2 regions of the Clostridium sp. CM036 genome follow, and region 1 is predicted to be linked to the other one. Evidence: riboswitches for the same ligand, from Rfam matches in the RefSeq annotation. Region 1 holds a riboswitch; the other holds the start of a gene.
The links. A riboswitch is a leader RNA that binds a small molecule or an ion and turns the genes downstream of it on or off. The one in region 1 is predicted to bind lysine.

Region 1 (10,650 bases):
ATCAATGGAAATATTAAAGTCATCAGGCCTTGTGGATCTTAAAGAATTATTTAGTAAAGAAGAGGTCACTAACGCTAAGAACCTGTATAGATTTCAATCGTAAATGTAAACCTTTCAACTTGGAGGTATAGTATATGGAAGAGGTTAGTCTTACCGGTAAGAGGATATTGGTAACTGGTGGATTTGGATTTATAGGCTCTCACCTAGTTAAGAGGTTATTGAATGAAGGCGCAGAGGTATCTATTATAGGAAGACAGAGCAGCCAAACCTGGAGACTGGAAGAGCAGTTAAAAAATATATCAATCTATGAGATTGATATAACTGACAGTAAAAAAATTGAAATTTGCATCAAGGATATATGCCCTGAAATAGTATTTCATTTAGCAGCTTATGGCGTAAACTCAGCACAAAAAGAATATATTAAAGCTGCAAACATTAATATTTTAGGAATGATTAATATTTTAAATTCATTGAAGGACACCGACTGCAAAAAATTCATTAATATGGGTAGCTGTGCTGAATATGGAGATAGGAAAGATCTTATGAAGGAAGATATGTATCCAGAACCTGTGAGCATCTATGGAAGTTCTAAAGCTAGTGCAACTATAATCGCTCATCAGATTGCCAGAGAAAATAATATAGATATTATAACCTTAAGGCCCTTTGGTATTTTTGGGGAGGGAGAAGAGAGGCATAAGATTTTTTGTCATATAATACTGTCAATACTGGAAGATAAGGAGGTAAGACTAACATCTGGTGAACAATTACGTGATTACTGCTACATTGAAAACATAATTGACGGATTGGTTATGTCTGCTAAAAGCAATTTAAAGAGCAATATTTTCAATATAGCAAATGGAAGTCTTTTCCCTTTAAAATACTATATAGATCTTATATTTAAAAATATTAAAACAGATAGGGTCCCCTTATATGGGACAATAAAATACAGAAAAAATGAAATGTGGTCACCTGGTGCGGATATAAGTAAGATCCATACTGAATTAGGCTGGAGCCCTAGAATAAGCCTTGAGGATGGAATTGTTAAAACAATAAGGTGGTATGAAGAAAATAAAGATATGTGGATTAAGCATTTACCATAGGATGTGAAAAAAATGTTAAAAGACCTTGAAAATAATTATAAAAATAAAAATGTTTTAATAACTGGTCATACAGGTTTTAAAGGATCATGGCTAGCTATTTGGTTAAAAAAATTAGGAGCAAATGTTATTGGTTATGCACTAGATCCCGTCAGTGTCAAAAGCAATTTCGTTTTATCTGAAATTAGCAATGATATTGTTGATATAAGAGGAGATATAAGAGATAGCAAACATCTTAATGAAGTTTTTATGACCTATGAACCAGAGATAGTTTTTCATCTTGCAGCACAACCACTCGTTAGGTACTCCTATGAAAACCCTAAAGAGACCTATGAGGTGAATTTTATGGGCACTGTAAATGTATTGGAAGCGGTGAGGGCCAGTAAAGAAACAAAAGCTTTAGTTATTATCACTAGTGATAAATGTTACGAAAATAATGAATGGATGTACAGCTACAGGGAAATAGATCCCATGGGTGGTTATGATCCGTACAGTTCTAGTAAGGGTTGCGTTGAACTTTTGGTTTCCTCATATAGAAATTCTTTTTTTAATACAGCTGAGTATAAAAATCATGAAAAAATAATTGTAACAGCACGGGCAGGTAATGTAATTGGAGGTGGAGATTGGGCCATCGATAGAATTATACCAGACTGCATCAGGGCACTAGAAAATGATGAAGAGATTTTGCTTAGGAATCCAGGTGCTGTAAGACCCTGGCAGCATGTCCTTGAACCATTATACGGATATTTACTTTTAGGAACAAAAATATTAAAAAAAGATGTGGAGTTTTCTGGAGCTTGGAACTTCGGACCTGAAGCTCAAAATGTCATTACGGTTCAGGAGGTTGTCAGAAGACTTGTCAAAGAGTGGGGCAATGGAAGCTGGAAATCTTTAATCCTTAAGGGAGATTCATTCCATGAAGCGAGCTTACTAAGTCTTGACATTAGCAAGGCTAGATTCTGTTTAAATTTTAAGCCTAGGTGGGGCATAGATGAGACAATAGAAAAGACTGTAGAGTGGTATAGGAAATATAAGGATGAAAAGGTGATTGATATATGCGAATCTCAAATTAATGATTATTGTAGATAGAGCTCTCATTCTAGGTGCATTAATATCAATATGGAGTGAAACTTAGGGTTCTAAAAAAAGAATAAATAATCTTTCCAATCAGATAATATTTATAAAATATTACAATTTTTAAGAGAAGTCCAAAATGGCTTCTCTTAAAAATTATTATCAGGGTCGTACTTTAAAGAGCCTTTAGGTAAATTATGTTTAATACTTAACTATCGTCTAACATGTTATATTTATAGATTAAATTCCTCTGCAACAACCTTTATAGCCTTTAATTTATCTCCAGTTTTAATAGCACAAGTAATTCTTATTTCTGATGTAGTAATCATTTTAATTTCAATATTGTTTTTGTTAAAAACCCTAAACATTCTAGCTGCTACTCCAGAGGTTGTCTTCATGCCAAGCCCCACCACTGAAAATTTAGTTATCTCTTCATCAACTATAACTTTATTATCTGCTATTAAGTTATCTATAATTTCTAAACTATCCTTTAAGCCTTCTTTAGGTATAGTAAATGATACACTTACCTTTCCATCTATAGGTGATGTTTGACTTATCATATCTATATTGATTCTTTTACTTCCTATAGCTTCAAATATAGTAGACAATATATTCACATCTTTAGGTATACGCTGAAGTGTTACTGCAACATCCTCATCACTAGTTGCTATTCCTGTTACTGGCTTATTTTCCATATTCATATTTTTTACCTCCTTAATTGCCATAGCTAAAAGCGCGCTTGAAATTATTTCACCTGTTGATAATAAAGCATCCAGTTCTCTCTTATCCGGTTTTTCTCCTATGCCTTTTGATAGAGATAATAAATCATCTGTAGTGTCCCCCATAGCAGATACTACTATAACTAAATCTGTATCTTCATTTTTCCTCTTTACTATACTTTGTGCAATCCCTTTAATTTTCTCTGTAGTTCCTACAGATGAACCTCCATATTTTTGAACAACTACTGCCATAATCAAATCACTCCTATTAATTATCACCTTTGGTGCTGTTTATCACCTTCGGTGCTATTTATCACCTTTTGTGAGATTTAGAACTCTTATATATTGTTCCAAAAAAAATAAATACAGCAAAGGAACACCTTTGCTGCATAAAATACATGTTTTTATACAAACTTCGTGTACCTTGTAGCTCACCACTGAAAAATCAGTGACAATTTTACACATATTATATGTAATCTCAGAAAACAATTTCACCAAATACATTTTCTTCGGCCATAGCTCCTTTTCTTATTCATCTTAGCCTGTAAGCTCCGAACAAGTACTCTTAGATACAGCACCTCTACCCTAGGTAGTTTATTTTTTTAATTAGTTTTTATATTATCACAGTATATTTATAAGTACAATCATTAATTATAGATGTTTTTGTTAAATCATCTCCTGCGGAGCTGAACAGCTTTGAAGAAGATGAATTGACGACTTCAGAAGGAGATTTACCCCTTTGTAGACCTCTGGAGTAGATAAGAATTCTCAATTGTTATCCCACCACTGAAGTTTTCTATTTATTAGGGCAAGTAACTCCTACTTATAGTAGGTAACTCCCACTTATAGAAGTGGGAGACTTTCCTTCTGAAATGTCGTTAAAACTATTTCTTAGGCATATATGGTATCTTATTTTTACCATCATATATTATTAAAGATTTAGCTTTTACAACATCAGTATTATATTTAAAATCTTTGTTAGAGAAATTTGCAACTACTTTTAAGTCCTTGCCAAATTTACTCATTTGTACAAGTTTGTCTGGTGAAAGTATTTTAAAATCCGTCATTTCCTTAGTTACAGCTTTTTTGTGAAATGGAGCCCAAATTTTATTGTGTGATGCTATTAAATCTTTATAATTATTCCATTCATATTTATCTATATGGTATAACGGTGGAGTATTATATAGAATTTCGTTTAACATTCTATTTCCTACTTCATCCTTTATTTTAAGCGTTGACCAGTCCCAGTGATAAGTAGTTATAACTGAGTCGTTGTAAACTAATTTAAAAAGAGGAAGAGAGTAAGTTTGATCAATAAATATATGTTTATATAAATCTTTTAGAGGAACTTGCTTCGAAAAACGATTAGGAACTCCGCCATTTGGAGAGTAATATGTTCCAAAATAATATTTACTATCTTTGTTTTTATTCATATCAGGATCCAGCCAAGAAAATGAGGGTGTTTCAATACCATGAGCAAAAGCTATAGTTTGGCTTGCAAAATCATTACCACCTTCAGAACCTATAACCATATTTTTATTATCTCTTATAAATGCCATTCTTTTAAGTCTTGCATTCATATCTTCTTGTTGTGTTGTTATGTGCTTCGGTGAGTAATCATCAAAAACCTCTCCAAAAGCATCGCAGTCAATAAACCAAGAATTATATTTTACGCCTGTATTTAAAATACTTTCTACTCTTTCTTTCACTGCTGGCATGGACAGAGTAGGATTAAGTTTTCTTCCTACCCCCTTAAAACCTTCTAATTTTTCACCCTTTCTATTTGTAACAGTAGCATTTTCATATAAAGATTTATCTTTAAAAGCAGCCGTAACCCATTTTTCTTCTCCAGGCTTATGAATAGAGTGATAAGAATCATAGGTACCTATTAAATAGCCCATATTATTGGCTTTTTCAACTAATTTAGGATTTATAGAACCTTGTATCCAATCATCGACGCCTATCCACGCATTTTTTATACCAGCGGCATTTATATCTTTTAATAAATCTACAGTATTGGAATTTGCCCAATTCTCTATTGGATCAAAATCATTTGGCATTTGAGATTTTAGTAACTTTTTATTTAAATCTATAAGTTCTAATTGATTTAAATTATTAACGCCTTTCTTTACTAATTTTTCAGTTTCTTTATCAAGATTCTTAAACACTTTAAGATTGTAAAAATCTTTTAATAATAATACCTGATTTAATGCACTCACTATTGTTTTCTTTTGATAATCGTCAACATAATCTTGAGTTTTTACTTGCTCAAAAACATCTAGCATTTCTTTTCCACCATCTATTTTTGTTTTTAATAATTCTTTTACCCAACTAATAGTTTCGTTTGATGTATTATTTCTAAATGCACCCCATTTCACATTTTCTTTTGAGATTACAGATTTATCCCAAAAATACATATGGGGTGCACCATAAAGTTTAGCAATGTTTTTATTTGTTTTTTCTTTACTTTTTAAAGTGGTGAATTTTCCTTTTTCAACAATATAATTCTTATATGTTTTTGCAATATTAACAGGGTCTTTTTCTGTTACATATATTCTAAATGAATATTCTTTATTTCTATTGATTTTAGGAAACTCATGATTAAATGAAAATTTAATTTTATCTTTCGAATTAAAAGTTATTTCATTATTGAACACATTTTCTATTACGTATAAAATAGAATATTTTTGCTTATTCAAAGCAAAAAATTGCATAGAAAATGATTCTAATGGTAAATAACTATTATTGCTTAAATATTTTTTCCAATATTTATCGTTGCTTGGTATATATTTGCCTTCTGAAAGAGGAATGACATAGCTTTCAGCACTAACATTAGGCCATTGAAATTCCGAATTATTTTTCACATTAGATTTTATTTTTACATTTAAGTATGTATTTTCCTTTTTAATTTCCACATTTACATTTTCATTAGGATATTTCCATGATACACTATTATTTGACCTTTTTAAATTTGATACTTTTCTTTTTGGTAACCCATCTGAAGCATTTTCCTTTACACCATTTTTTTCAATAGATAACTGAAAGGTTTCAGGATTTACAGTGAATTTGAAATTAGATTTTTTGACTATTCCTTCAGTAGTAGCATTAGCCGTGCTGGTACAGCTACCGAGTACTCCTACAATTAAAATAGAACTCATAAATATTGACATGATTTTTTTCATATTGCCCACCTCCAATTGAAATATTATACCATTAAATACCATTAAGTACCAGGTAAGGAGGCATTATAATGGGGAATAAATCAGTATATGTAGCTGTTATTCTAGATGCATTAATATCTATATGGACAGTGAGTAAGACTTGGGGTTCTAAAAAAAGAATAAATAATCTTTTCAATTAGATAATATTCATAAAATATGACGATTTTTAAGAGAATCCCAAAATGGCTTCTCTTAAAAATTATTACCAAGGTCGTACTTTCTCAAGCCAACCCTTCTCTTCCCAATATGTTTTATCAGTTTGATTAAATGCGTTTTTTCTGTATGAAACGCATGATATAGAAAAGAGCCTTTACTTTAAAACCAGGGATAATATGTTTAGATTTATTTGATATTTTAACAGACAATTTATCAACATCTTTTTCAATTTGCTTTTTTTTATTATCGCTGACACCTTGCCAGTCAGAAGCACCAACTGCTTTACCGTAAGTAAATATCTTTCCTACACCCCAATGAGTTAAGCTCATAGTCATATCTTTTATCGTTGATTTCATTCCGCTACCTGCTGCAGTACTTACAACGACAGCTGTTTTTGAAAACATTGTTTTATTGGGACGATGTATCATGAATTGAAAGCCGAAATGGTCAAGAAATGCTTTCATTTGACCACTTACATGCAATACATAAACAGGACTTTCCAAAATAATTAAATTTGCATTTTCCATTGCAGTTTTTATCGGAGTTATTTTATCTTCATGAGGACAAAAACTTTCGCCTTTACTAAAACAAAGTGCACAGCCTTGGCAAAAATGGGACATGTCTTTTGGCAAATAAAACTATATTAGTTCATCTTTCTCTCCAAGTAACTTTCTCAATAAAAGTTGCACAATGTTATAGGTACTGCCTTTATGTTCTGTTCCATATATGGCTACTATATTCATGTTTCCCCTCCTACTCAAAATTATAGAAATAAGATATATTTTCTTACTACTGAGAAATAACCTTTAAGTAAATTATAGACGATAGTTAACTATCGTCTATAATGAGTTTTATCTTTAGAAAAATAATCACTTTTTAAAAATGTTAAAAAGTAAAAAATGATACATATTATACTTACATAATCTTATGGTGGGAAAAACATTAAAATAGTATTTGATTAGCAATTATGAATTTCTCCGCAGCGACCTGCAACAAGAAGCGAAAAAGCACTGAAATTTCATTTAGGAATTCTTCTTTTGTGAAAATGTAATTCTCGTAAGACTGCCAGGAAGGCAGTCTAGAGAACTTGAGGCATGACGCCGAATGTGAACGTTAGCGAATTACATTTTCAGAAAAGTTTAGAATTTCTTAATGAAATTTCACGTTTCGAACTCCTGTTGCAAGTCACTGTGGAACATGTTATATTTACAGATTAAATTCCTCTGCAACAACCTTTATAGCCTTTAATTTGTCTCCAATTTTAATAGCACAAGTAATTCTTATTTCTGATGTAGTAATCATTTTAATTTCAATATTGTTTTTGTTAAAAACCCTAAACATTCTAGCTGCTACTCCAGAGGTTGTCTTCATGCCAAGCCCCACCACTGAAAATTTAGTTATCTCTTCATCAACTATAACTTTATTATCTGCTATTAAGTTATCTATAATTTCTAAACTATCCTTTAAGCCTTCTTTAGGTATAGTAAATGATACACTTACCTTTCCATCTATAGGTGATGTTTGACTTATCATATCTATATTAATTCTTTTACTTCCTATAGCTTCAAATATAGTAGACAATATATTCACATCTTTAGGTATGCGCTGAAGTGTTACTGCAACATCCTCATCACTAGTTGCTATTCCTGTTACTGGTTTACTTTCCATATTCATATTTTTTACCTCCTTAATTACAGTTCCTTTAATATCACTATTACTGAGCCCTACATATATAGGTATGCTATATTTTTGAGCAAGTTCTATAGACCTTGAATGCATTATTTGAGCTCCCAAACTTGCTAGCTCGAGCATCTCCTCATATTCTATTTCATCTAATTTTTTAGCTGCGCTGTATGCTCTAGGATCTACACTATATATTCCAGAAACGTCCGTATATATTTCACATCTGCCATTAAGCTTCACAGCTAAAGCAACTGCAGTAGTATCAGATCCACCTCTGCCGAGTGTTGTAATATCACCTTCCCCATTTATTCCTTGGAAGCCAGCAACTATTACGATTTTGCCTTCTTTTAAGCTTTTTTTAATCCTGCCACCGTGTATATCTTCAATTAACGCTTTACCATATTGTCCACTAGTCTTAATCCCAATTTGGTATGCAGTATAACTTATGGCATCATATCCAAGTCCCTTAATTGCCATGGCGAGTAGTGCACTTGAAATTATTTCACCTGTTGATAATAGAACATCCAATTCTCTCTTATCTGGTTTTTCTCCTATACCTTTTGATAGAGATAATAAATCATCTGTAGTGTCCCCCATAGCAGATACTACTATAACTAAATCTGTATCTTCATTTTTCCTCTTTACTATACTTTGTGCAATTCCTTTGATTTTCTCTGTAGTGCCTACAGATGAACCTCCATATTTTTGAACAACCACTGCCATAATCAAATCACTCCTTTATATATCTCGTGTAGCATAGACTAAATACTTTTTAGTTAATTCCTTCTAGGCTTTTTTCAATGCTCTTTAAAGCTTTTTCCAATATTGTTCTAGGACATGCAAAATTGATTCTTTGGAAATGTTCTCCACCAACGCCAAAGATATAGCCATCATCCAGTGCGATTTTAGCTTTTGTCTGCATCAATTGCTGAAGTTCTATATCCGTGAAGTCAAAATCACTAAAATCAAGCCACGCCAAATAAGTTCCTTCTGGTCTAATCATCTTTACCCTTGGAATTCTCGCCTTTAGAAATTTATCAATGAAATCAAGATTATCTTGTAGGTATATAATAAGCTGCTCAAGCCATTCTTCCCCTTTATTGTAAGCTGCTATCTGAGCCACAGATGCAAAGGAGCCTGGATCGATATCAATTGTTGCTAGTTTATGGTTTAATTCTTTCCTTAACTTTTCATTGGGTATTATAATATCAGAAATTTGTAGACCTGCAAGATTAAATGTCTTTGAAGGTGATGTACATACAATTGAGTTCATCCTAAATTCTTCAGAAATCTTACCAAATGGAATATGGCGATTTGACTGATATATTAAATCCGAGTGAATTTCATCTGAAATTACCAGCACATTATTCTCTACACAAATTTCACCCAACCGTTGCAACTCTTCAGCTGTCCAAACACGCCCAACGGGATTATGGGGACTACATAAAAACATGAGCTTAGTTCTGCTATCTTGAGCAATTCTTTCTAATTCACAAAAATTCATTTCATATTTGCCATTATTAAGTATTAATGGATTATTAGCAATATGACAACCATTATTGGTGATAATATTGGCAAATGGATAATAAACAGGACTTTGAATTATCACTTTATCACCTAGATTACAAAATGTCTCTACAATAAAGTTTAGTGCAGGTATTATTCCTGGTGTAAAAAGTATCCATTCCTTTTCAATGTCCCATCCGTTCCTTTTTTTATGCCAGTTAACTACAGCCTCCAAAAACTCATCACTCTTATGTCCATAACCAAAAATCCCATGTCGTGCTCTCTCTGTTAGTGCCTCAATAATGGGTTGAGCGACTTTAAAATCCATGTCCGCAATCCACATTGGAATGCTTTTTTCCTCTCCAAAGTTTTCTTTAAGATGTTTTTTAGACCATTTTATAGAGTCTGTTTCTCTTCTGTCGATAATTTCATCAAAGTTGTATTTTGTCATAATATCTCCTTCCAGTTTTAAATGTATTACAAAAAAACAAATATTGTTTAGGCTCTATACTATTTATAGTTTATAACCTAAACAATATTTTGTCAAGAGAGTTTTTATTTATACACTATTAGATCAAAATACTCTTTTTTATTGTTAACGAGGTATATTTAACAATTCAGTATACTTTTGCATAACTTTATAAAATGCGTCAATCTCTTCGGTAGTAAAGCTATTATGCAATGTTTTATCAGCCCAAGTGAGTTCCTTAATATCATATGCTTTATGTGCTTTACTTAGGAGTTCTCCTTTGTCAGTGACATACAAATGGACGTTTTTTGCGTTGTCATCTTCTTTTTTTCGTATAATTAAACCACGCTTTTCTAGTTTGGTAATAATCTGTGATACAGCACCTTTAGTACGATTCCACTCCAATGCCACCTCAGTAACAATAATTCCTGGATTCTCATCAATAACAGTCAGAGTATGTAATTCAACCATATTGATTATATCTCCAGTCCCATAATCACGAGCTGTTTTTATATAGTCACTATAAGTCATAACAAATTTATAAATAATATTTGCCTTTGTATCTAATTCATAATATTTAGTATTTCTTTGGATTACATTTTCAATATCGTTCATTTTGCCCAAACAACCTTTCTTTCATATTTTTATAATTAACCAAAAAAGTTTACGTTAACTAACTATACGATTCAGCATTTCTATTACCGATAATTTAATACTGTTAATTA
Region 2 (10,650 bases), 1.1 Mb from region 1:
TGTCCTGTCATAATAGTAACCATATTGAATAATGTATCTTGTACTTGTCCTTTAAATATATCTCCAGTCTTAAACTTAGTTGGAGGCATATATTTTAGTGGTGCTCTCGGAAAGATTTCTCTTGCCATTTGCGCTTGTGCTAATTCATATATAAATCCATTTTCAACATCTGGACTTATTTCAAACGCATGCCCAAGTCCCATTTGTTCTTCTGGAATTCCAGCAACTAATGCAAATTGTTCATTTATAAATTGTGAAGCAAGCACTGTATGAGCTTCTTCTACTGCATCTGCAGTAGTTAAATAATTATCTTCTCCAGTGTTTATAATAACTCCCGCAAATCCATTTATTACTCTTGAGAAATATTGGTCAACTATAGTTCTTTGCATGTTGATATCGCGGAAAAGAATTCCGTATAAAGCATCATTGAGCATTACATCTAATCTTTCTATAGCTCCCATAGCAGCTATTTCAGGCATACATAATCCAGAACAATAATTACAAAGTCTTATATATTTCCCCAATTCTTCTCCAACCTCATCAAGGGCCGCTCTCATAAGTCTGAAGTTTTCTTGTGTTGCAAGTGTTCCTCCAGTACCTTCCGTTGTAGCTCCGTATGGAACGAAGTCAAGTAAGCTTTGTCCTGTACTTCTTATTACGGCTATTACATCTGCGCCTTGCTTAGCAGCTGCTCTTGCTTGGGTTATATCTTCATAAATGTTACCTGTAGCAACTATTACATAAAGATATGGGCTACTCTTATCGCCAAATTTTTCAAGGTATGATTCTCTTTTGCCTCTATTTTCTTTAATTTTAGCAACCATTTCTTTAGCTACTTTATCTACAGCCATTTTTATTTCGAATTCTTCATGCATAGGAGTTTTAGTTAAATCCATTTCACCTTTTGCTACTTTCTCAGCAATTTCTTGTGGTGAAAGACCAGTTTCAACCATAGCATTTCCTATAAACATTGACGCACCAAGTGCTAATCCATTACCATTTTTAATGTTATCCACTACTACATTTGGAATTGGTACTCCAACTTCATCTACCCCATCAATACCTAAAAGTCTACACACCGTTCTTTCTACTGTTACTGTAGTATGTATGTCAATAAATTCTTGAGTATCTTTTGCTATGTTTTTAGCTGATTGTCTAGCTTTACTCACAACATCCCAATTCATATTTAATTTGCTTTCCATTTTATTCCTCCTAATTGTAGAAACTTTTTGCTATATCCACTATTTCCTTTTCAAGTCCTAGTAATAATGCTATATTAAGTGCATCTTTTGGCACTTCATTTTCTTTTGAAACCTTCTCTAGCTTGTAATTCATATGTTGTTGTATTATTTCAACAGAATGAGTTTTATTTAAATCTATCTTGTACTTTAGCGCATTAAAATCTACATTTTTAAGTCCCATTACTTGATAATGTTCCATATTCTCCTCAACTACTCCATCGTAATGAGTTGAAATTAAGCTTATTGATTGAAATTTAGTCAAGTATTTAGAAAGAGATTTCATAAGATAGTACCCTTCTTTTGGATTAGTACCTCTTGCAAACTCATCTAGAGCTATAAATCCATTTCCTATTTTTGCAGACTCTACCACTTCTTTTAACTTTATTATTTCTGCACCAAATGTACTTAAGCCTTTGGATATGGACTGCATATCATCTGAAACAAAATGAATAAAATTAAGGATTGGAAATTGTGCTTTTTTTGCAAATACAAAAAAGCCCATTTGCCCAAGCAGTAAATTCAGAACAATAGTCTTAAGGGTAACGCTTTTCCCACCCATATTAGCACCAGTTATAATAGTTGTACCACCAAATAGCTCTATACTAACTGGGGTAAATACCTTTTTTCCTTTTTCTAATATTTCTTTAATTTCAGGATTAAAGGCTTCATCAAGATTAATCTTCATTTCTTCACAAATTTTCGGACGGGAACCATTATAATCTATGGATAAATTCGCTTTGGCAATCAAAAAGTCTAATCTACCTATCGCTTTTATATTTTGGTTTATGATCTCAGTTTCCTTAGAAATCTGGAGTGTTAACTCTTTTCTAATCCTTAGTTCTTCCTCTTCTTCTTCTATAACTAAATCTAACCTTTGCTTCTTTAGTTCATTTACTTCTTCCTCGGTTTTCACAGTAAAAATTTCTTTTTCCTTTTGTTTTTTCTTTTCACGAATGCTTTTCAAAGTTTTAGAATACTCATCATAAACATAAAAAGTAGACATTCCCTTCTTCTGTGGGTCTAGGAGGGAGATAATCTCATCTAAAGAGTTTAGATGAACCTCCTCTATATCAAGCTGTAATTTATCCAAAATATTTTTTAAATCTGTTACTAATATTGAAAAATATTTAATTTCATATAATTCAACTTCATCTAATGTTTCTGATTCATTACATCTTTTAATAGAATTTCTAATATCTTTTAGTTTACAAAATATTCGTCCTATTCCATTATACTCTTGACTATGAGCTCTCATTGATTTAATCATATTTTCTAGACTATTTAATTCATGAGTTAATTCATTTATTTCTGAATCTTTAAATGGTCTAATATTTTTTTTCTCCTCAAGCCCATAAGAAGTAGTTATCCCCAATTTATCCATAACAAAAGAAAAACCAATTTGATCCCTCTGCTGCTTATCTAAAAATTTCATTTTACTCCCCTCCAATAACATCAAATACAGGTATATTTAATTTATCCCTAAGCCCATCTAAAAACTTCTGCTTATCAAATTCATACCCATAAGGTGATTTTGGATTGGATGTAACACATACTATATTAATGGGATTTATTGTTTTTATAATTCCACCTTGCTTTTTAAATTTATAAAGGGTTTCCCTAGTTAAAAAGAGCTTTGTTCCATCTTCAACTAGGAAAATTACACCTTTATACTTATTTGTAGATGTCATAATATCTTCTAGTAGGTTATCTGAAACTACACCTTTAATAACTACATAGGAGGCATTTTCATCTAAAGACCCAACAATTTCCTTAGAAGATCCCAATGCTGTAATTGCATCTAGCATTTTTATAGTATTATCTTTGCAAATAATACCTATTCTGCCGATGCGTAAAACTTCATTAGCGAGATTTAATACTTCATTATTCTTTTCATTTTCCAATGAAAGTAATTTAACAGTATGACTAGTTTCTTCTATAACCTTATCCATACTTTTTGACAGCGCCGCTCCAGTTGATAAAATTGTAGCATTTGTAATTGATGGAGAGGCGAAGGTTTTTCTATTAAGGGCACCATCCACAATTACAAGCTCACTTCCAAACCTTTTAAGATCATCACATATTAAAGTCATATAGGAATTTACAGATGGACCGCCTAAATCTACATATCCGTCACTTAATGCTCTGCATATAATTATTTCACCCATAGGAGTGTTGAAACCAGTAGTTTTTAAAATCTCCCTGGTAATATCACTATTCAATAAGCATTGTTTTGCAGTAGCAATTATAGTTCCTTCTTCAATGTAAATTTTAGGTTTTTCAGTAGCAGTTACTTGGTCCAACTCTTCTCCGTCTCTTCCTATAGAGGTAAGCCCAAGGGATATTTCCCCTCTGGCTTCCCTCAATATATGATTTAAGGTGGTTGTTTTTCCTACATTTTTATTCATTCCTATGATAGAAATACTGTCATATTTTTGAATCATATTGAAAATGCTTGGGTTGTTTATGCTGTCCTTAATTTTACTCGTGATGTCCTCTTAGATTTCTCTCAAGTCCAGCTGGTTCCATAGACATTTGCTGACCGTTTAATAGCCCTGCCACTCCTACTTTATGAACCTTTTTCTTTCCTTCGCAAACTTCACAGCGACAACCTGAAGTATAACTAGTTGGTTGTTCATAAGTAGTTATAACGCCTTCAAAGTTTCTAAGTACCACTTTTTCAGGACTTTGAGAAATAATATAAGTTGGCATTACTGGTATTTTACCACCGCCACCTGGAGCGTCAACAACAAATGTTGGAACACAGAATCCTGAAGTATGGCCTCTTAAAGCTTCAATAATTTCTATCCCTTTAGATACTGGTGTTCTAAAGTGCTCAAGTCCCATTGAAAGATCACATTGATAGATGTAGTATGGTCTTACTCTAATTTTAACAAGCTCATGTACAAGGTCCATCATTATATGTGCACAGTCATTAACCCCTCTTAAAAGAACTGATTGATTTCCTAGAGGTACTCCTGCATTTGAAAGCCGCGCGCATGCAAGTTTTGCTTCTTCTGTAATTTCATTTGGATGATTAAAGTGAGTGTTTAGCCAAATTGGATGATATTTCTTTAGCATATCAACTAATTCTTTTGTAATTCTTTGTGGAAGAACCACTGGTACTCTCGAACCCATTCTTATTATTTCAACGTGTGGAATTGCTCTTAATTTTTTAATTATATATTCTAATTTATCATCTGAAACAAGTAGAGCATCTCCGCCTGATAATAATACATCTCTAATTTGTGGAGTATTTTTAATGTACTCGATTGCTTTATCTATTCTTTCCATTGGCATAGCACTATCGCTTTGACCTGCGAATCTTCTTCTTGTACAGTGTCTGCAGTACATTGAGCATTGATCAGTTATTAATAGTAATACTCTATCTGGGTATCTATGAGTTAACCCTGGTACTGGAGAATCTGAATCTTCATGTAATGGGTCCAATAAATCAGCATGTGCCTGATGTAATTCAAGCCCTGTTGGTATAGCTTGTTTTCTTATTGGATCGTTTGGATCATTAGGGTCTATTAATGCTAAGTAATAAGGAGTTATAGCCATTCTTAATGTTTGAACGCATTTCCTAGCTCCTTCTTCTTCCTCCTGCGTTAATGGTATATATTTTTTTAGTTGATCCACATTTTCAATTCTATTTTTAACCTGCCATTTCCAATCATTCCATTGCTCATCAGTTACATCTTTAAATAATTCAAATCTTCTATTAACTTTCATATTAGTACCTCCATCGTATAATAATTTTTAATTTTATAATATGTAGTTGATATATCAATATGGTTTAGAGAGAATACAATATAACTTTATATTGTATTCTCTAAATCACAATTAAATCATCTTCTTCGAAGCTGAAATGTCATTAAACGTATAATTCTTCAAATACTTTTCTTAATGTTTCATTTTCTCTTAACTCTTCAAGGGTTATTTCAGCATGTCCTTTAGTGTATCCGTTTCCTACGATCATAGTAACGTCTTTACCTACACCTTCAGCTCCAAGAGCTGCTTTTGTAAAGCTTGTAGCCATTGAGAAGAAGTATACTATTCCGTCATCTTTTACTGGTAAAATTGATGACATTTCAGTATTTGGAACATTAACCATATTTATTGCTACATCTACTTCACATCCATTGTTGTGCTCTAGAGTAGTGTTCATTACATCAATAGCGTTTCTAGCATCTCCAATAACTATTTGCATTTTTAGACCTAATCTTTTTAATCTCGCTTTCTCTTCTTCATTTCTTACAATGCCTATAACGTTTCCTGTTGGTCCTACTCTTTTAACTGCTTCATAAGAGCAAATCATTCCTGATTTTCCTGCTGCGCCTAGTAAAAGAACTGATTGACCTGGTTTAACAAGTTTAGCAACTTGAGCTGGCGCTCCTGCAACGTCTAATGCTGCTAATGCTAGATTTTCATTCATGTCTTTTGGAAGTTTTGCATATAATCCACTTTCAAATAAAATAGCTTTTCCTTTTATTTCAACTCTATCGATATCTGGTTTGATATCAACAATTTTTTCTATTTTTAAAGGAGTTAATGATAGTGAAACTAATGTAGAGATTTTGTCTCCCACTTTAAGATCTGTTGTTCCTTTTAAAGCTTCGCCTATTTTTTCAACTGTTCCAATAAGCATTCCACCTGAACCTGTTACAGGATTTTGCATTTTTCCTTTTTCAGCTACAATTTCCATGATTTTAGATTTTATTTTTTCAATGTCATGTCCTGCTTCTTCCTCTATTTGAGTAAAGCTAGCTGAGTCTATGTTTAAAGCCTGAACATCAATTAAAATTTCATTATCAAATATATTCATATCATTTGATATTTTAGTTGCTGGTTGTGGCAATGCACCTTTTGGTTCAAGTGACCTGTGAGTTCCGTATTTACATCCTTTGTTCATAATAACTTCCTCCTATACATCCATTATTTTTAGATTTTCTGATATTATTAATTCAGCTTCAGTAAGTGATTTAACTTCTTCAACTGTTGTATCTTTATGAATTTCAGTAAGTACAAGTCCCTTTTCAGTAAATTCCATTACTCCAAGTTCTGTAACTATAAGGTTAACTTGTGCCTTTGCTGTTAATGGCAGCGTACATTTTTTTAATATTTTAGGAGTCCCTTTAGCTGTATGTTGCATTGCAATAATAACCTTTTTGGCTCCTACTACTAAATCCATTGCTCCACCCATACCAGGAACCATTTTGCCTGGCACAATCCAATTAGCTAAGTTTCCTTCCTGATCTACTTCCAATGCTCCAAGAACAGTCATATCAACGTGTCCTCCTCTTATTAAAGTGAAAGACATTGCGGTATCAAAGTATGCTCCGCCAGGAAGTATTGTAGTAAATTGACCACCTGCATTAGTTACATCCTTGTTTTCTTCTCCTTTTGCTGGAGAAGCTCCCATTCCAACCATTCCATTTTCTGATTGGAGAGTAACATGGACGCCTTCTGGAATATAATTCGTAACTAATGTTGGAAGCCCTATGCCCAAATTAACAAGTTGTCCATCTTTTAATTCTTTACCAATTCTTTTTGCAATAATTTGTTTTGCAATCTTGCTATCTGTAATCATATTAGTTAGCCTCCCCTATAATATAATCAACCAATACACATGGAGTCACAATATTATTTGGATCTAAATCTCCAATTTTAACAATTTTTTCAGCTTCTACTATTACAGTTTCTGCAGCAGTAGCTATAATTGGATTAAAGTTTTTTGTTGTTCCATAATAAACTGCATTTCCAATTTCATCTACGACGCTTGCATAAACAAGTGCTAAATCTGCTTTAATTGGAAGCTCTAATAGATATTCTTTTCCTTCTATTGTAAGTTTTTGTTTTCCTTCTTCTATCATAGTACCAACTCCTGTAGGGGTAAGCACTCCACCAAGCCCAGCTCCCGCTGCTCTTATTCTTTCAATTAGTGTTCCTTGTGGCACAAGTTCTACTTCCATTTTTCCTTCTGTCATAAGTCTTCCCGTTTCAGCATTTGTTCCTATATGAGAAGCCACAACTTTTTTAACTTGACCGTTTACTACAAGTCTTCCTATGCCCCTATCTACATAGCTTGTATCATTTGCTATTATAGTTAAGTTTTTTACATTTGTTTCTATTAATAGATCTATCATCTTTTCAGGTGTTCCACAGGCTAAAAATCCACCTATCATTATTGACATTCCATCTTTGAGTAATGGCCTAACTTGTTCTAAAGATACAACCTTATTCATTTATTTTACCTCCTCTTATTTATCTTGAAGATATAACAATTATCAGTTTTATATTTTGTTTAAACCCAATATCTCTCTTGCTTCTTGTGGAGTGGCAATTTCTCTGTTAAGTTCTTTCGCAAGTCTAACTACTTTTTCTACTAATTCTGCATTTGATTTAGCTGGTATACCTTTTTCAATATACACATTATCTTCAAATCCAACTCTTACATGACCACCCATTACAATAGTCACAGCTGCCATTTGAAATTCAAATCTACCAATACCTGATACAGTGTAAGTACTTCCCTCTGGCACGCTTCCTGCCATAAATACTAAATCTCTTGGCGAAGCAGTTATCCCACCATTTACACCCATAACAAAGTTAAAATGCATTGGTGTTTTTATAAAACCTTTCTTTTGAAGTCTTATTGCCATGTCTACCATGCCCTTATCAAAAACTTCAATTTCTGGTTTTACACCCATTTCAATCATCTTTTTACCAAATTCTTTAATAGTGTTTTCAGTATTTACGAATACATCATCTCCACCAAAATTACAAGTACCTGCATCTAAGGTTGCCATTTCTGGTCCTAAATCAACTGGTTGTAATCTTTCTGCATTACTCATTCCGACAGCTCCGCCTGTTGATGGTTGAACAATTGCATCCGGACATCTTTCTTTAATAGCTTCAATACAAGCTCTAAATCTTTCCCTGTCTTGAGTAGGTGTTCCATCATCTTTCCTTACGTGTAAATGAATGATGCTAGCTCCTGCTTTATAAGCTTTTTCCGCTTCTATTGCCACTTCCTCAACAGTATAGGGTACATTTGGATTATGTTCTTTTGTAACTTCCGCTCCAGATATAGCTGCAGTAATTATTAATTTTTCCATGTGCTACCTCCTTATAGTGCTTCGTGGTGCAAAAATAATTACTATCTACCATAATATTTATGATAAGTTATGTATATTATGATAATTTTGCACAAACTTATTTAGCAACTAAAATATTAACCACTAGGTGAAAAAGTTTACATTAATTCTCTTGCATATTATTTTCTTTGGTTTTCTTTTAGAACTACGCAAGTTCCGCTTGCCTTACAAACTATTATTGGTTCTTCTAATACATCACAAGCTGAATCATTTATATCTGGTCTTGGTACTATAACTTTTCTTGCTTCGAAAATCATTTTTCTTGATGAATTCCCTACCTTCACTATTTCTCCAACAGCTTCTATATAGTCACCTGCATAAACTGGTGCTAAAAATTCTACAGCATCGTATGCTTTGAATAATCCTTCATCACCATCGTTCATAATTAAAAGTTCTGTAGCTACATCCCCAAATAATTGAAGCATTCTTGCTCCATCTACTAAATTTCCACCGTAATGTGCATCATGTGCACTCATTCTTAACCTTATTAAAGACTTCATTTTATTTTCCTCCTCGTTTATTGTAGTTATTCATTTTGTAATTTTTAGGAATTTTGTAAAAAACAACAAATCTGTGTTGTGTATCTTTTAGAAAATGCCTTATGTTAATTTATTTTGAAATAAAAAAAGGCACTGATTTTTCAGCGCCTTAATTAACCAAAGTACTAGGTCTATTAATGCAATGAAAAAACATCTTTTCATTACATAAATAGCTCTCCATAAGAACTCTTATGGCAGTGATAGAAATACTACTTTCTATCCCCAAGAATAAATTGAAGAACCAAAATATTCTTTCGGCAAACAAATACTTCATTTTTGACATTGGATGTTCATATCCTTATCATTCAAAAATTACCTCTTTATCTGCACCTCTATTTATGTGAAACTATTAAATTTTATTTTTAACTCTTACTTAATTATAATACGTAAACGTTTCAAATGCAATGTTTTTTTAAAATTATACTTTTTTAGTAAAAAATACTTTTTCTTAGTTATTATTTCTTTTTGCTTTGTTTACTTCCACTATCTTGCTTACTATATACTCATATCCATTTTCAGAATGTGGAATCATGCAAATTGAGCAATCTTTAACACCACTTACGAATTTCCCATTTCCACCACACTCCTCTAGAAAATATAGTGGACAATAGCAAAATAGACAATTAAATTTTTCATCATTTTTAACTTGATGGCATGGGAAATATTCGCAATCTTTATTTTTAAAAAATTTATAGTTATTATTCATTTTTAACCCTCCTTTAATTTCTAGGTTAGTTCCGAATTCTAAAAAGTTACCACATTATATATATCTATATCTTCTAATATTGTTTGCTCTAAAATAGATTCTTCGGGGAATTGCTTGTTCAAAATTTGTTTAAATTTTTTAAGTTGCGCAGCAGAAAGTTCTGCTTGCTTTGGCAAATTATTTTTTTCCTTAATAATATTGCCTGCTTCTAATTTATATATAAATTTGTCCCCTATAATATTTATATTATTTTTATCATCAAATTTTAAATCTCCAGTTATGTCACTATTTATGCTTGTCTTCTTTAAATCACTTATTGATTTTCCATCATTATTAATTTTAGCTACATTAATATAAGCACTTACTTCACCATTCGAATTCTTTGAATCTGAAAGCCAACTTCTAAAGGCAAGCATTTTACCATCTTTAGATATCACTCCATCATATATTTCTTCTTTATCCTCTATACTTTCAAAAATTTTATTACCATTAATATATAAATTGGCCCTAGGTTTTGGAAATATATGAGGTGTAACGCTATAAAGGATGCTTTTTTTATTTATAATAATATCTCTTATGGTACCAACGCATGATATTAACTCCAATTTGTTTTTTATGTTATATATTGCATAACCTGAAGCTGACGGATTAATATGACCCGTAATCAAAATGTTTTCATTATCTATCCACTTGAGTTCAATAATTTGTTGAACGTCTTTATTATTTATATCAATCTCTGTTGATTTTTCAGTTTTAATATCATAAACAATTATATGTGGGGGATTTATTTCTTTTTCTTCATTAAAAGATCTAAATACTATTTTTGTTTTATCTGGAGAAAGTTGTAATAGATCTTTTGAATTTGAATTATCCCCTAAAGATTTAATCTGTTCATTTATCTCATCATAAAGATAAACATTATTATTCTTCTCGAATGCTATCTTTGTTAGCTTTGCATTTTGATCCTTACTTTTAATTTCAGCATCTTTACTAGATATAGTCTCTAT

Region 2: linked by a shared signal. The riboswitch ahead of kal (3-aminobutyryl-CoA ammonia lyase) and the one ahead of ACWJKE_RS16185 (ACT domain-containing protein) in region 1 are both predicted to bind lysine.

The regions. Positions count from the first base shown of each region.
Region 1 covers NZ_CM143652.1:3,410,919-3,421,568, reverse strand. The annotation lists gene ACWJKE_RS16200 (glycosyl transferase) at 1-103, shown strand, start outside; gene ACWJKE_RS16195 (NAD-dependent epimerase/dehydratase family protein) at 135-1,100, shown strand; gene rfbG (CDP-glucose 4,6-dehydratase) at 1,113-2,186, shown strand; gene ACWJKE_RS16185 (ACT domain-containing protein) at 2,405-3,142, opposite strand; lysine riboswitch at 3,310-3,481, opposite strand; gene ACWJKE_RS16180 (glycoside hydrolase) at 3,775-6,072, opposite strand; gene ACWJKE_RS16175 (flavodoxin family protein) at 6,375-6,899, opposite strand; gene ACWJKE_RS16170 (aspartate kinase) at 7,474-8,673, opposite strand; gene ACWJKE_RS16165 (MalY/PatB family protein) at 8,723-9,907, opposite strand; gene ACWJKE_RS16160 (MarR family winged helix-turn-helix transcriptional regulator) at 10,052-10,540, opposite strand.
Region 2 covers NZ_CM143652.1:2,336,803-2,347,452, forward strand. The annotation lists gene kamD (lysine 5,6-aminomutase subunit alpha) at 1-1,202, opposite strand, end outside; gene kamC (lysine 5,6-aminomutase reactivase ATPase KamC) at 1,213-2,673, opposite strand; gene kamB (lysine 5,6-aminomutase reactivase subunit KamB) at 2,675-3,682, opposite strand; gene kamA (lysine 2,3-aminomutase) at 3,720-4,973, opposite strand; gene kdd (L-erythro-3,5-diaminohexanoate dehydrogenase) at 5,116-6,153, opposite strand; gene ACWJKE_RS11035 (3-oxoacid CoA-transferase subunit B) at 6,166-6,831, opposite strand; gene atoD (acetate CoA-transferase subunit alpha) at 6,833-7,486, opposite strand; gene kce (3-keto-5-aminohexanoate cleavage enzyme) at 7,535-8,359, opposite strand; gene kal (3-aminobutyryl-CoA ammonia lyase) at 8,518-8,898, opposite strand; lysine riboswitch at 9,100-9,280, opposite strand; gene ACWJKE_RS11055 (cysteine-rich small domain-containing protein) at 9,386-9,643, opposite strand; gene ACWJKE_RS11060 (hypothetical protein) at 9,682-10,650, opposite strand, start outside.